Regions from separate parts of the Acidovorax sp. GW821-FHT11A03 genome, predicted to be linked through region 2. Evidence: riboswitches for the same ligand, from Rfam matches in the RefSeq annotation. Region 2 holds a riboswitch; the other holds the start of a gene.

Region 1 (7,020 bases), on a different contig from region 2:
ACCCTGCTGTTCTCGGGCGGCAAGGATTCGCTGGTCATGCTCAAGTGCGCCGAAAAAGCGTTTGGCACCAAGGCCAGCGGCGGCGGCATTCCCTACCCGCTGCTCATGATCGACACGGGCCACAACTTCCCCGAGGTCACGGACTTCCGCGACTTCCGCGCCAAGGAGCTGGGCGCCGAACTCATCGTGCGCAGCGTCGAGGACTCGATGGCGCGCGGCACCGTGCGCCTGGCCCACCCCGGCGAATCGCGCAACGTGCACCAGTCGGTCACGCTGCTCGAAGCGATCGAGGAATTCCGCTTCGACGCGCTCATCGGCGGCGCCCGCCGCGACGAGGAAAAGGCCCGCGCCAAGGAGCGCATCTTCTCGCACCGCGACAGCTTCGGCCAGTGGCAGCCCAAGGCCCAGCGCCCCGAGCTGTGGACCCTGTTCAACACCCGCCTGCAGCCCGGCGAACACTTCCGCGTGTTCCCCATCAGCAACTGGACCGAACTCGACGTGTGGCAGTACATCGACCGCGAGAGCATCGCGCTACCCAGCATCTACTACACGCACAAGCGCCAGGTGGTGGACCGCAAGGGCCTCCTGATGCCGGTGACCGAGCTGACCCCGCCGCGCGAGGGCGAGACGGTGCAGACGCGCGACGTGCGTTTTCGCACGGTGGGCGACATCACCTGCACCGCACCGGTGGAGAGCACGGCGGCCACGGCCGCCGACATCGTGATCGAGACCCTGGCCGCCGACGTGAGCGAGCGCGGCGCGACGCGCATGGATGACAAGACCAGCGACGCCTCGATGGAAAAGCGCAAGAAAGACGGGTACTTCTGATGACCACTATGAATTCGATAGCTACTAGCGCTTATGCATCAAGCGCTGGCGGCCAAAATGACCACATTTCTGCCCTGAAGTTCATCACCTGCGGCTCGGTGGACGATGGCAAGAGCACATTGATCGGCCGCCTGCTGGTGGACAGCAAGGCCGTGCTGCAGGACCACCTTGCCGGCGTACAGCGCCAGGGCGAAACCGACCTGGCCCTGCTGACCGACGGCCTCAGCGCGGAGCGCGAGCAAGGCATCACCATCGACGTGGCCTACCGCTACTTCGCCACCGAAGAGCGCAAGTTCATCATCGGCGACGCGCCCGGCCACGAGCAGTACACCCGCAACATGGTCACGGCCGCCAGCAGCGCCGACGCGGCCGTGGTGCTGGTCGATGCCACCAAGCTCGACTGGAAGAACGCCGACCTCGCCCTGCTGCCGCAAACCCGCCGCCACAGCCTGCTGGCCCACCTGCTGCGCGTGCATTCGCTGGTGTTCGCCGTGAACAAGCTCGACGCGGTGGAAGACCCAGCGCTCGCCTGGAAGCACATCCAGGGCGCGCTGGCGGCGTTTGCCCAGGCCGCCGGCATCGCCGTGCGTGCGACGGTGCCCGTGTCGGCGCTCAAGGGCTGGAACGTGGTGGACGCCCACGCGGGCTGGTGCGGCTACGAGGGCCCCACGCTGCTGCAGGTGCTCGAAGCCCTGCCCAACACGCCCCCCGACACGGCGCTGCCCCTGGCCTTCCCGGTGCAGTGGGTCGAGAAGTTCTCGTCCTCGTCCGACACATCCCAAGGCCGCCGCGTGTTCTGGGGCCGTGTGGCCTCGGGCAATGTCACCCCCGGCACGCCGGTGCAGATCTTCCCCAGCGGCCAGCTGGCCACCGTGGCCCAGGTGCTGGACCATGCCCGCCGCCCCACCGACGTGCCCGCTGGCACCAGCGCCGGTTTCATCCTCGACCGCGAGGTGGACGTCTCGCGCGGCGACTGGATTCTGGCCGCGCCCGCGGCCACCACCGCCCCCGCCGAGGACGACTTCGACACGCCGGCCAGCGTGCCCGCATGGCCCGCCAGCCGCGAGCTGCGCACCACCGTGGCCTGGATGGATGACGAACCCCTGGTCGCCGGCCGCGTGTACTGGGCGCTGCACGGCCACCGCTGGGTCAAGGCCAAGGTGAAGGCCGTGGTGCACAAGCTCAACATCCACACGCTGGCCGAGGAAGCCGCCACGCAGCTCGACCCCAACGCCATCGGCCATGTGGACCTGCTGCTGCAGGAGCCGATCCCCGCCGCAGCCTTCGGCAAGGCCCGGGTGCTCGGATCGCTGATCCTGGTGGACACCGCGAGCCACAAAACCGCTGGCGCCGTGCTGGTCAACTGATCCAGATCAGCGCCACCCCCCAAGTCACCCCATCCGGGGAAGGGGCCCTGTAACCAAAGGTCGGTGAAAGCTTCTAAAATTGAGGGTTTTCACCGACCCACACAACCTTTGTCATGACCCACGTCGTCTCCGAAAACTGCATCAAGTGCAAGTACACCGATTGTGTGGACGTGTGCCCCGTGGACTGCTTCCGCGAAGGCCCGAACATGCTCGTCATCGATCCCGACGAGTGCATCGACTGCGCCGTCTGCATCCCTGAGTGCCCGGCCAACGCCATCTTTGCCGAAGAAGACCTGCCGGCCGACCAGATCGCCTTCATCAAGCTCAATGCCGACCTGGCCTTCGCCGACGGCTGGAAGAGCATCACCAAGCGCAAGCCCGCGCTGCCCGACGCCGACGAGTGGAACGGCAAGCCGGGCAAGGTCAACGAACTGGTCAAGTGACCTCCCTGAGTCGCTTCGCGCCATCCCCCAAGGGGGACGCCACCAGTGGCCTGGCAAAGCCAGTTCCACGGTGGCACAGGTCTTTGGCAGCGCCAGTTTCGGGCGCTGCGCGCGTGGCTTGAGCATGATTCAAGAAACCGACGCCGTCGTCATCGGCGCGGGTCCCGTGGGCCTGTTCCAGGTCTTCCAGCTGGGCCTGCAAGGCATCACCGCCCACCTGATCGACGCCCTGCCCCATGCGGGTGGCCAGTGCGTCGAGCTGTACGGCGACAAACCCATCTACGACATCCCGGGCATCCCGGTGTGCACCGGGCGCGAGCTGGCCGGTTTGCTGCTTCAGCAGATTGCGCCGTTCAAGACCCAGTGGCACCTGGGCACGCTGGTGTCCGCACTCACCGTGCAGGCCGATGGGCGCCTGCTGGTCGAAACCTCGCAAGGTGTGCAGCTGCTGGCCCGCAGCGTGTTCATTGCCGCAGGCGTGGGCGCCTTTGTGCCGCGCACGCTCAAGGTGGACGGCATCGAGCGCTTTGTGGGCACCCAGGTCCACTACCAGAACCTGCCCTCCACGGCCCACGTGGCCGGGCGCCATGTGGTCGTGCACGGCGGCGACGAGCCCGCCGTGGCCCGCGCCGTGGAACTGGCCGAACAAGGCCAGGCCGCCCGCGTGAGCCTGCTGCACCGCCGCGATGTGTTCCAGGCCCCGGATGCCCTGCTGCAGCGCCTGCAGCAACTGCGCGATGCGGGCCACATCCACGTCGAGGCCGCGCAGATCACCGGCATTGAGACCGCTGGCGACCAGCTGACCGCCTTGCAGGTGGTGGACGCCGATGGCAGCAGCCGCGCCCTGCCGCTCGACGTGCTGGTGGCCGTGCTCGGCATCTCTCCCCGGCTCGGGCCCATCGCCGACTGGGGCATCGCCCTGGAGCGCAAGCAACTCGTGGTGGACACCGAGGCCTTCCGCACCAGCGTGCCCGGCATCCACGCCGTGGGCGACATCAACACCTACCCCGGCAAACGCAAGCTCATCCTGTGCGGCTTCCACGAAGCCACGCTGGCGGCCTTTGGCGCCGCCGAGGCGCTCAAGGGCGACAAGGTGGCGCTGCAATACACCACCACGAGCCCACGGCTGCACCAGCTGCTGGGTGTGGCGCCGGCCTCTGCGCCTGCCGCCAGCACGTAGTCCAGGCGGATCAGGGCACCACCATGCCGTGCCCGAACGGCGCGCCCACAAATAAGCACAAAATGTCCAAAAGGCGCGCAAGCGCCCGGCACGATGGCGTCTCCATTCACCCATCAGGAGCACACCATGAGCCAACAACCCCTTCAATCCATCTGGGACACGTACACCGCGTCGTGGAAGACCGACTCGGCCGCGGACCGCACAGCCCTTTTTGCCCAGTCCCTCGACCCCGCCTGCACCTACAACGACCCGCTGGCCACCGCCCATGGCTGGGACCAATTGACGGCCTACATGGACAGCTTTCACAGTCAGGTCCCCGGCGGGCATTTCGTGACCCACTATTTCGCCAGCCACAACCAGCAGAGCATCGCCAAATGGAACATGGTGGATGGCAGCGGGCAGGTGATCGGGGAAGGCGTGAGCTACGGCCGGTACAACGACCAGAATCGCCTGGTTGCGATGACCGGTTTCTTTGAAACCCCTTGAACGGACTCCACCGTGCTTTATCTGCGGCAAATCCAGGAGGGCATCGATTTCATCGAAGCCCATCTCGAATCCGACATCCAGCTTTCCGAGGTGGCGCGGGCCGCCGGGATGAGCCAGTGGCACTTCCAGCGGATCTTCAAGGCGCTGACCAACGAAACCCTGAAGACCTACATCCGCTCGCGCCGGTTCTCGCGGGCGCTGGAGCAGTTGACCAGCACGCGGCTGAGCGTGCTCGACATTGCGCTGGCGTCCGGGTACGAGACGCAGGAAAGCTTCACGCGCGCGTTCCGGGATTGCTTTCGGCTCACGCCGTCGCAGTACCGCAAGATGGGCAACCGCTCGCTGTTCGTGCGCAAGATCCGGTTTGACGAAAGCTACCTCGCGCACGTTCACCACAACATCTCCCTGGCACCCGACATAGAGGAGCAGCCCGCCATGCAGCTGGTCGGGCTGCCCACGGACTACTACGGCATCGATTCCGAAAAGAACAACCTGGGCCAGAAGCTGCCGCCCCTGTGGGCGAAATTCCTGCCCCGGCTGGGCGAGATTGCGAACACCGTGCCCGGGGTCTGCTATGGCGTCGTGGCACCGGCGGGGCCCCACACGGAAGCGCTGCGCTACCTGGCCTGCATCGAGGTGAAGGGCCCCGGCGCCTTGCCACCGGGCATGGTGGCCATGGAAATCCCCGCATCGACCTATGCGCGCTTCACCCACCGGGGCCCTGCGCAGAATGTCGATGCGACGGTGAACTACATCTACTCCAGCTGGCTGCTGTCGGCGGGCCCATCGCACACCCTGGGGCCGGATCTGGAAATCTACGGTGCCCAGTACCACCCGACGTCCGGCGACTCGGTGATGCACTACGCGATCCCCATCGCCCGCCCCGCGCCCTGAGCGCCCCACTACAATGGCCCCGCGTTCCTTCTGGAACGCCCACGCTAGGGGTGTCGGGACCGGGCCACCGGAACCGACTGAGAGAGTCCCTTTGAACCTGATTGAGATCATCCTCGCGCAGGGAAGCACGTCCGCCTCGGCACAGCCCAGAATGAAATGACTTTGGGGTGCGCTGGCGGGCCGCCCCTGCTCTGTACTGCCACGGAGCCTGCCATGTCCTCATCCCCCGCCGCGCCCGCCACCAACGAAGCGCTGGCCCCCGTCTCCCCCGACCGCCGCGTCTTCCAGTGGCACGACCACGCCTCGCTCTGGTTCAGCCTGGGCGTGGGCCTGCTGGTCATGCAGGTGGGCGCCTACCTGATGCCCGCGCTGGGCACGCAAGAGGCGCTGATCGCCATCGTCTGCGGCTCCATCGTGGGCGCGGGCCTGCTGGGCTGGGTGGCCAAGCTGGGCTGCGACAGCGGCCTGGCCAGCGCCGGGCTGATGCATGCCGTCTATGGCCGCACGTTCGCCAGCCTGCCGATCATTTTGAACATCGTGCAGCTGGTCGGCTGGGGCACGTTCGAGCTGGTGGTGATGCGCGACGCCACGGTGGCCATCGGCCAGCAGTCCGGCACCATGGCCGGCGCGCATTGGCCCGTGCTGGCCACGCTGCTGTGGGGCGGCGTGGTGATGCTGCTCATCAGCGGATCGATGGTGCAGCTGGTGCGCAAGGTGATCGCGCGCGTGGCGCTGCCGCTGGTGGTGCTGTCGCTGCTGTGGCTGTCGTGGCAGTTCCTGTCGCTGGCGCAGGCCCAGGGTTTTGAAGCGCTGTGGACGCGCAAGGGCGAAGGCGGCATGGGCGTGCTGCCCGCGCTGGACCTGGTGATCGCCATGCCCATCTCGTGGCTGCCGCTGGTGGCCGACTATGCGCGCCACGGCAAGAACGGCGGCTCCGCATTGCGCGGCACGTGGCTCGGCTACGCGCTGGCCAACATGTGGTGCTACACGCTCGGTGTGCTGGTGGCGCTGACGCTGCCCAGCAAGGATCTGGTGCAGGCCCTGTTGCTGGCCCAGGGCGGGCTGATCGCGCTGTCGCTGATCCTGATCGACGAGGTGGACAACGCCTATGGCGACACGTATTCGGGCGCGGTGTCGGCACACAGCCTGCTGCCACGCTGGGGCGTGCGCAAGTGGGGCCTGGCCATGGCTGCGGTGTGTACCGGCCTCGCGCTGGTGCTGCCCATGCACAGCCTGGAGCCATTTTTGCTGCTGCTCAGCTCGGTGTTCGTGCCGCTGTTCGGCGTGATCCTGGGGCGGCTGGCCTTTGGCGCCAACGCACCCGCGCTGCTCGCTGCGGCACGCCGGGTGAATGCGGCCCCGGTGGCGATCTGGCTGGTGGGGATTGCCGTCTACCACCTGGCTCCGCAGGTGGTACCGGGCGCGGGCTCGGCGCTGCCGGCGCTGGCGTTCAGCTTTGTGCTGGCCTGGGCCACACGGCCACGGGTGCGTTGAATCGCTATTGAATTGTGAGCATATAGCGCTTACTGGATAAGCGCCAGAGGCCAAAAACAATCAAACCTTTAAAGCACCAGCTGCGCCACGGGCGCATGGCCGTGGTTGAGCGGGCCATGGCCACGGCCGGTGGTCACATCGGCCCCTGCGGCGATGGCGCCCAGAATGTAGGCACGCGCGCGCTCCACCGCCTGCTGCAAGGGCAGGCCCCGCGCCAGGTGTGCCGCGATGGCCGATGACAGGGTGCAGCCCGTGCCGTGCCCGTTGGGCGTGGCAATGCGTGCGGACTCCAGCCGCTGCCGCACGCCGCCGCGTGTGGCCAGGACAT
Region 2 (7,020 bases):
CGCGGGGCGCCGGCCCGCCGGTGAAACGGCGGGCGCGGGCGAGGCCAGCGGTGCCGATGAAGGCGAGGAGGGCAGCTCCGAGCCCCCCCCTTGCAGCTTGAACTGGCGGACCGCGCTGGTCAGCTGCACCGCCTGTTCGCGCAGCGATTCCGAGGCCGCGGTGGACTGCTCCACCAGGGCCGCGTTCTGCTGCGTCATCTGGTCGAGCTGCGAGACGGCCTGGCTGATCTGGCCGATGTTGTCGCTCTGCTCGGCCGACGAAGCGGTGATCTCGCCAATGATGTCGGACACGCGGCGCACGCTGCTCACGATCTCGGTCATGGTCTGGCCGGCCTGGCTCACGAGGCGCGAGCCGTCCTCGACACGCTCCACCGAGGAGCTGATGAGGCCCTTGATCTCCTTGGCGGCCTCTGCGCTGCGCTGCGCGAGGCTGCGCACCTCGCTCGCCACCACGGCAAAGCCGCGGCCCTGTTCGCCCGCGCGCGCGGCCTCGACCGCGGCATTGAGCGCCAGGATGTTCGTCTGGAAGGCGATGGAGTCGATCACACCCGTGATGTCGGCGATCTTGCGCGAGCTGGTGGTGATCTGGTCCATGGTGGTCACCACCTGCGACACCACGGTGCCGCCGCGCGCGGCCACCTCGGCGGCCGTGGAGGCGAAGTCGCTGGCCTGGCGCGAGGACTGCGCGCTTTGCTGCACGGTGCTGGTCAGCATCTCCATGGACGAAGCGGTTTCCTCCAGATTGGCCGCCGTCTGCTCGGTGCGGTGGCTCAGGTCGTGGTTGCCGCTGGCGATCTCGGAGCTGGCGGTGGAGATGTTGCCCGCCGTGTCCTGCACCTGGCGCACCAGGCCGCGCAGCGCATCCTGCATGCGCCCCATGGCGGCCACCAGCTGGCCCACCTCATCCTGGTTCATGGCCTCCACATCGCGCGACAGGTCGCCGCTGGCGATGCGGTCGGCCAGCTCCTGCGCCTGGCGCAGCGATCCGGTGATGGAGCGCACGCTGAAGAACGTGAGCGGGATCAGCACGGCCAGCCCCAGCAGCAGGCCGATGCCGATGAAGGCCGACATGGTGGAGGTGCGCGACTCCACGCCCGCGCGGGCCTCGTCCATCTGCGCGCGGGCCGTGGTGGCCAGGCTGGAGAACAGCTTGTCGGTGGCCTCCATGTGGACCTTGAGCCGGTCGGCATAGGCGCCGCCGCCGGCACCATCGAGCTGCGCGCCCTCGATCTTCTCGAAGATGGGGGAAATGCCGGTTTCGTACTGCTTGATCTCGGCCAGCGACTTGTCGATGGACTCGACGAAGGCCGCATCGCCCGACTGCACCTGGCGCACGTCGGCCAGGCTCTTGCGCAGCGCGGCCAGTGTCTTGGCCCAGGTCTCGCGCAGCGCGGAGACCTCGACCGAGTTGTTGAAGTTGATGATGATGTCTTTTTCGGTACGGCGCAGGTCGCCCAGCGTGGTGCGCAGCTCCGACATGTCGGTGAGGGTCTGTACGCGCTGCGAGAACAGCACCTGCAGCGTGCCGCGCGTGCGGTCCAGCGCCACGTAGCCCATGGCGCCGATGACAACAAGCAGGATCAGGGAAAAGACGGTTCCGAAGTAAAGGCGCGTGCGGATGGAGAAGCGGCCCAGAGCATTCATGGCTCTTCCTTACAATTTTTAACAGACAATCCAGCATAGCAAATTTGGTGCCACGCCCTCCCCCCGGTCTTCTGAACCGAGTGTGGCCGGACTATATGCCGGGCTGCCGCCCCCGCCGCACAGGGTAAGCACCGCCCCGGGGCCCTTTGCAGGGAATCCCCGGGGTCAGTAGGCGGGCTTATGCCACCGGTGTCACGGGAATGTAGAACTGCCCGCCGCGCTGCTGGAATTCCGCCGCCTTGGTCTGCATGCCCTGGGCCAGCGCCTCGGCCTCCGCCACGCCCTTCTGGGCGGCAAATTCGCGCACTTCCTGCGTGATCTTCATGGAGCAAAACTTGGGGCCGCACATGGAGCAGAAGTGCGCCACCTTGGCGCTGTCCTTGGGCAGCGTTTCGTCGTGGTATTCCTTGGCCGTGTCGGGGTCCAGGCCCAGGTTGAACTGGTCCTGCCAGCGGAAGTCGAAACGCGCCTGGGAGAGCGCGTCGTCGCGCGCGCGGGCCCCCGGGTGGCCCTTGGCCACGTCGGCCGCGTGCGCGGCGATCTTGTACGCGATGATCCCCTGCTTGACGTCGTCGCGGTCGGGCAGGCCCAGGTGCTCCTTGGGCGTCACGTAGCACAGCATGGCCGTGCCCATCCAGCCGATCATGGCCGCACCGATGGCCGATGCGATGTGGTCGTAGCCCGGTGCGATGTCGATGGTCAGCGGGCCCAGGGTGTAGAACGGCGCCTCGTGGCAGGTCTTGAGCTGCTCGGTCATGTTGGCCTGGATCATGTGCATGGGCACGTGGCCGGGGCCTTCGATCATGGTCTGCACGTCGTGCTTCCAGGCCACCTGGGTCAGCTCGCCCAGCGTGTGCAGCTCGGCGAACTGCGCCTCGTCGTTGGCGTCCGATGCGCAGCCGGGGCGCAGGCCGTCGCCCAGGCTGAACGACACGTCGTACGCCTTCATGATGTCGCAGATGTCCTCGAAATGCTCGTACAGGAAGCTCTCGCGGTGGTGCGCCATGCACCACTTGGCCATGATGGAGCCGCCGCGCGAGACGATGCCCGTGCGCCGCTGCGCGGTGAGGTGGATGTAGGCCAGGCGCACGCCCGCGTGGATGGTGAAGTAGTCCACGCCCTGCTCGGCCTGCTCGATGAGCGTGTCGCGGAAGATGGCCCAGGTCAGGTCCTCGGCCACGCCGCCCACCTTTTCGAGCGCCTGGTAGATCGGCACCGTGCCGATGGGCACGGGCGAGTTGCGCACGATCCAGTCGCGCGTGGTGTGGATGTTCTTGCCGGTCGAGAGATCCATCACGTTGTCGGCACCCCAGCGGATGGCCCAGACGAGTTTTTCCACCTCTTCCTCGATGCTCGACGTGACGGCCGAGTTGCCGATGTTGGCGTTGATCTTGACCTTGAAGTTGCGCCCGATGGCCATGGGCTCCACCTCGGGGTGGTTGATGTTGGCGGGAATGATGGCGCGGCCCCGGGCCACTTCGTCGCGCACGAATTCGGGGGTGATGATCTTGGGGATGCTTGCGCCCATGGGGTTGCCCATCAGCCGCTGCTCGCGGCCAGCGTCGGCCATGTACTGCTCCATCCACTCGCGCTTGCCGTTCTCGCGGATGGCCACGTATTCCATCTCGGGCGTGACGATGCCCTTCTTCGCATAGTGCATCTGCGTGACGTTGGCACCCGCCTTGGCGCGCAAGGGCTTGCGCTGCAGGGCCGCGGCCTCGGCGCGCAGCTGGGCCAGACGGGTGGCGTCTTCGCTCTTCTGGCCATCGTCCAGCGCCACGGGCGCGCGGCCTTCGTAGTGCTCCACGTCGCCACGGCCGGTGATCCAGCCGCCGCGCACTCCCGCCAGGCCCTTGCGCACATCGATCGCAGCCTCGGGGTCGGTATACGGGCCGGAGGTGTCGTACACGCTGACCAGTTCGCCGTTGGTCAGCGCAATGTCGCGCACGGGCACGCGCAGATCGGTGTGCAGGTGGCCGGGGAGGTAGGCCTTGCGTGAGGCAGGAAAGGGTTCGCGCGTGCGTGCGAGCAACTCGGCGAACTTCTCGGGGGTGGCCAGCTTGGCGTGGGGGTCGGGGGCGTTCATGGGCAGGTCTCCTGGTTCCGGTGGCGGTGGGTGCTGCTCCGGAATGGACCTGTGCGCCCCTCGGGTGCGGCTGCACCTGAGGCATGGCGTGCCAGCAGGGACTGCGGGCACGGAGACAAGGAGGTCGGCTCTTCTTCCGCCGGTATGAACCGGATCAAGTTCGTCGGGTTCGCAAGGCCTGCCGAATTTCTTCAGCCACCTCGCATCTCAGCGCTTACGCACACCCCGGAGCAGGCGCGAGTATAGGCCAGAGAGAAAAAACCGCGCCGCGGAGCCTCTCGGTCAGGCGAGGCGCCCGATGAGGACCACCGCAAAGAAGAAGACGGCCGCGATCACCGTCCACTTGAGGATGACGAGCCCCAGGCGCTTGTAGCGCGCCTGCCCCGTGCCGGCATAGAAGGCAAACGACACGGCCGCCGCCAGGAGCAGCAGCATGGCCAGCCAGCGAAAGATCAGCATGTCAGGGACTCCCGGCGCCGTGAAAACGGGCGCGGCACTGGCAGGTGGCTCCGGGCTGTGGCCCGGGGATGGTGCTTCATGCTCACCAGGCGCGCGCCGGCTGGGCAAACCCGCCGGGCGCCTGGCGCTCGTCCTCGAACGTGACGACCTCCCAGGCATCGCGCTGGGCCAGCAGCTCGCGCAGCAGCAGGTTGTTCATGGCGTGGCCCGAGCGGAAGGCGCTGTAGGCCGCGAGCAGAGGCTTGCCGATCAGGTACAGGTCGCCCATCGCGTCCAGGATCTTGTGCTTGACGAACTCGTCGTCGTAGCGCAGCCCGTCGCTGTTGAGCACCTTGTAGTCGTCCATCACGATGGCGTTGTCGAGGCCGCCGCCCAGCGCCAGGCCGTTGGAGCGCATCATCTCCACATCGCGCGTGAAGCCGAAGGTGCGCGCGCGGGCGATGTCGCGGCTGTAGTTGCCTTGCCCCATGTCGAACTCCACGCGCTGGCCCGTGGAATCCACGGCGGGGTGGTCGAAGTCGATCTCGAAGCTGAGCTTGTAGCCGTGGTAGGGCGCAAGCCGAGCCCACTTGGCCGCGGCGCCCTCGCCTTCGCGCACTTCCACCGGGCGGGTGACGCGGATGAAGCGCTTGGGGGCGTTCTGCAGCTCGATGCCCGCGCTTTGCAGCAGGAACACGAACGATGCCGAAGAGCCATCCAGGATGGGCACCTCTTCGGCGGTGATGTCCACATAGAGGTTGTCGATGCCCAGCCCCGCGCAGGCCGACATGAGGTGCTCCACGGTGTGTACCTTCGCATTGCCCACGGCGATGGTGGACGCCAGGCGGGTGTCGGTCACGGCCTCCGCCCGGATGGGGATGTCCACCGGCTGCGGCAGGTCCACCCTGCGGAACACGATCCCGGTGTCCGGCTGCGCAGGCCGCAGGGTCAGCTCGACCCGCTGGCCACTGTGCAGGCCCACGCCCACGGCGCGGGTGATCGTCTTGAGGGTGCGTTGCTGGAGCATCCGGGGATTTTAGTGGGGGGACCCCGCAAAAACCATCCGCCGCTTCCTATGACCCTGATAGAAAACGGAGAGTCGCAGGGGCGGCTTACAAGCTGCAGGAGACGCGTGGGTAGCGCCCCGCAGCGACTGCATACGCGCCACGCGCAACCAGACGGCGGTGACTGCGCAGCTGAGGAGCATACGAGCCAAATAGGAAGCGCGGTGGTGGAAACCGTCACGGCCCAATGCCAGAGACACCGCGCAAGGGCCGCCCCGCCGCGCATGTCGAGAAACCCCTTGCCAGAGTCAAGGGGCGCTCGGTCTGTCCCAGCCCGCGCAGGCGGGCTGGGAGCCGCAGACCTCGCCCCCTCCCGCGCAGCGAGAGAGGGGGTGAAGCGGCGTAGCCGCTCAGGGGGAGTACCGAATCAATCCGCCTGCTTGCGCAGGAAGGCCGGAATCTCCAGGTCGTCCATGCCGCCCGAGGACAGCGCGTCCACGCGCGCCGCGGCCTGGGTGCGGTTGGTACGCCACACGCTGGGCACCGACATGCTGCCGTAGTCGGCCTGCGCGCTGCCGGCATGGCCGCCCTGCACGCCCATGGCCGAGCCCAGGGCCCCCGTGCCCGCGATGGGCATCTGGTAGGCCACGTTGTCCGTGCCGGTGCGCAGGCCGCCCTGCACCACCGAAATCGGCTGGCGGCGCGCGTTGGGGCGCGACAGGCCGGTGGCCACCACGGTCACGCGGATCTCGTCGCCCAGGCTGTCGTCATAGGCAGCGCCGTAGATCACGTGCGCGTCGGGCGAGGCGTAGGCATTGATGGTGCTCATGGCCAGGCGCGATTCGGACAGCTTCAGGCTGCCCTTGGCGGCCGTCACCAGCACCAGCACGCCCTTGGCGCCCGACAGGTCGATGCCTTCCAGCAGCGGGCAGGCCACGGCCTGTTCGGCGGCGATGCGGGCGCGGTCCGGGCCGCTGGCGGTGGCCGTGCCCATCATGGCCTTGCCGGGCTCGCCCATCACGGTGCGCACGTCTTCGAAGTCGACGTTCACGTGGCCGTATTCGTTGATGATTTCGGCGATGCCGCCCACGGCGTTCTTGAGCACGTCGTTGGCATGGGCGAAGGCTTCGTCCTGGGTGATGTCATCGCCCAGGACTTCCAGCAGCTTCTCGTTGAGCACCACGATCAGCGAATCCACGTTGGCTTCGAGCTCGGCCAGGCCGTTGTCGGCGTTGGTCATGCGGCGGCCGCCTTCCCAGTCGAAGGGCTTGGTGACCACGCCCACGGTGAGGATGCCCATTTCCTTGGCCACGCGGGCGATCACGGGTGCGGCGCCCGTGCCCGTGCCGCCGCCCATGCCGGCCGTGATGAACAGCATGTGCGCGCCGTCGATGGCCAGGCGGATGTCGTCCACCGCGGCCTCGGCGGCTTCGCGGCCCTTGTCGGGCTTGCTGCCGGCGCCCAGGCCGCTGCCGCCCAGCTGGATGTGGCGATGGGCCGAGCTGCGGGTCAATGCCTGCGCGTCGGTGTTGGCGCAGACAAACTCCACGCCCTGCACGCTGCGGGCAATCATGTGCTCGACGGCGTTGCTGCCGCCGCCGCCCACGCCGATCACCTTGATCTGGGTGCCCTGGTTGAATTCTTCGGCTTCGATCATTTCGATGGTCATGTTGGAGCTCCTGTTTCTTTCACTGAATTCGTTTGCAATCTCGTGTGCAACTGCCAATGGGTTGTTCGGTATGTCATCGTGCGCAGCGGGGATGGCGGTCCGGTACATCGTCGCCATCGCCCACGCGGTATTCGGTGCGGACTGCCTCTCGCCAGCCAAAGAGGAAATTTCATGGTCAG

What was found. A riboswitch is a leader RNA that binds a small molecule or an ion and turns the genes downstream of it on or off. The one in region 2 is predicted to bind thiamine pyrophosphate.
Region 1: another riboswitch for thiamine pyrophosphate. It lies ahead of AC1RVY_RS00305 (purine-cytosine permease family protein); the one in region 2 lies ahead of thiC (phosphomethylpyrimidine synthase ThiC).

The regions. Positions count from the first base shown of each region.
Region 1 is NZ_JBXASG010000001.1:65,829-72,848, reverse strand. It holds gene cysD (sulfate adenylyltransferase subunit CysD) at 1-828, shown strand, start outside; gene AC1RVY_RS00330 (sulfate adenylyltransferase subunit 1) at 828-2,195, shown strand; gene fdxA (ferredoxin FdxA) at 2,309-2,638, shown strand; gene AC1RVY_RS00320 (NAD(P)/FAD-dependent oxidoreductase) at 2,763-3,818, shown strand; gene AC1RVY_RS00315 (nuclear transport factor 2 family protein) at 3,945-4,304, shown strand; gene AC1RVY_RS00310 (GyrI-like domain-containing protein) at 4,317-5,198, shown strand; TPP riboswitch at 5,235-5,339, shown strand; gene AC1RVY_RS00305 (purine-cytosine permease family protein) at 5,412-6,692, shown strand; gene thiD (bifunctional hydroxymethylpyrimidine kinase/phosphomethylpyrimidine kinase) at 6,761-7,020, opposite strand, start outside.
Region 2 is NZ_JBXASG010000002.1:222,213-229,232, forward strand. It holds gene AC1RVY_RS04780 (methyl-accepting chemotaxis protein) at 1-1,644, opposite strand, end outside; gene thiC (phosphomethylpyrimidine synthase ThiC) at 1,823-3,703, opposite strand; TPP riboswitch at 3,845-3,968, opposite strand; gene AC1RVY_RS04790 (hypothetical protein) at 4,013-4,189, opposite strand; gene lpxC (UDP-3-O-acyl-N-acetylglucosamine deacetylase) at 4,272-5,195, opposite strand; gene ftsZ (cell division protein FtsZ) at 5,600-6,841, opposite strand; gene ftsA (cell division protein FtsA) at 7,017-7,020, opposite strand, start outside.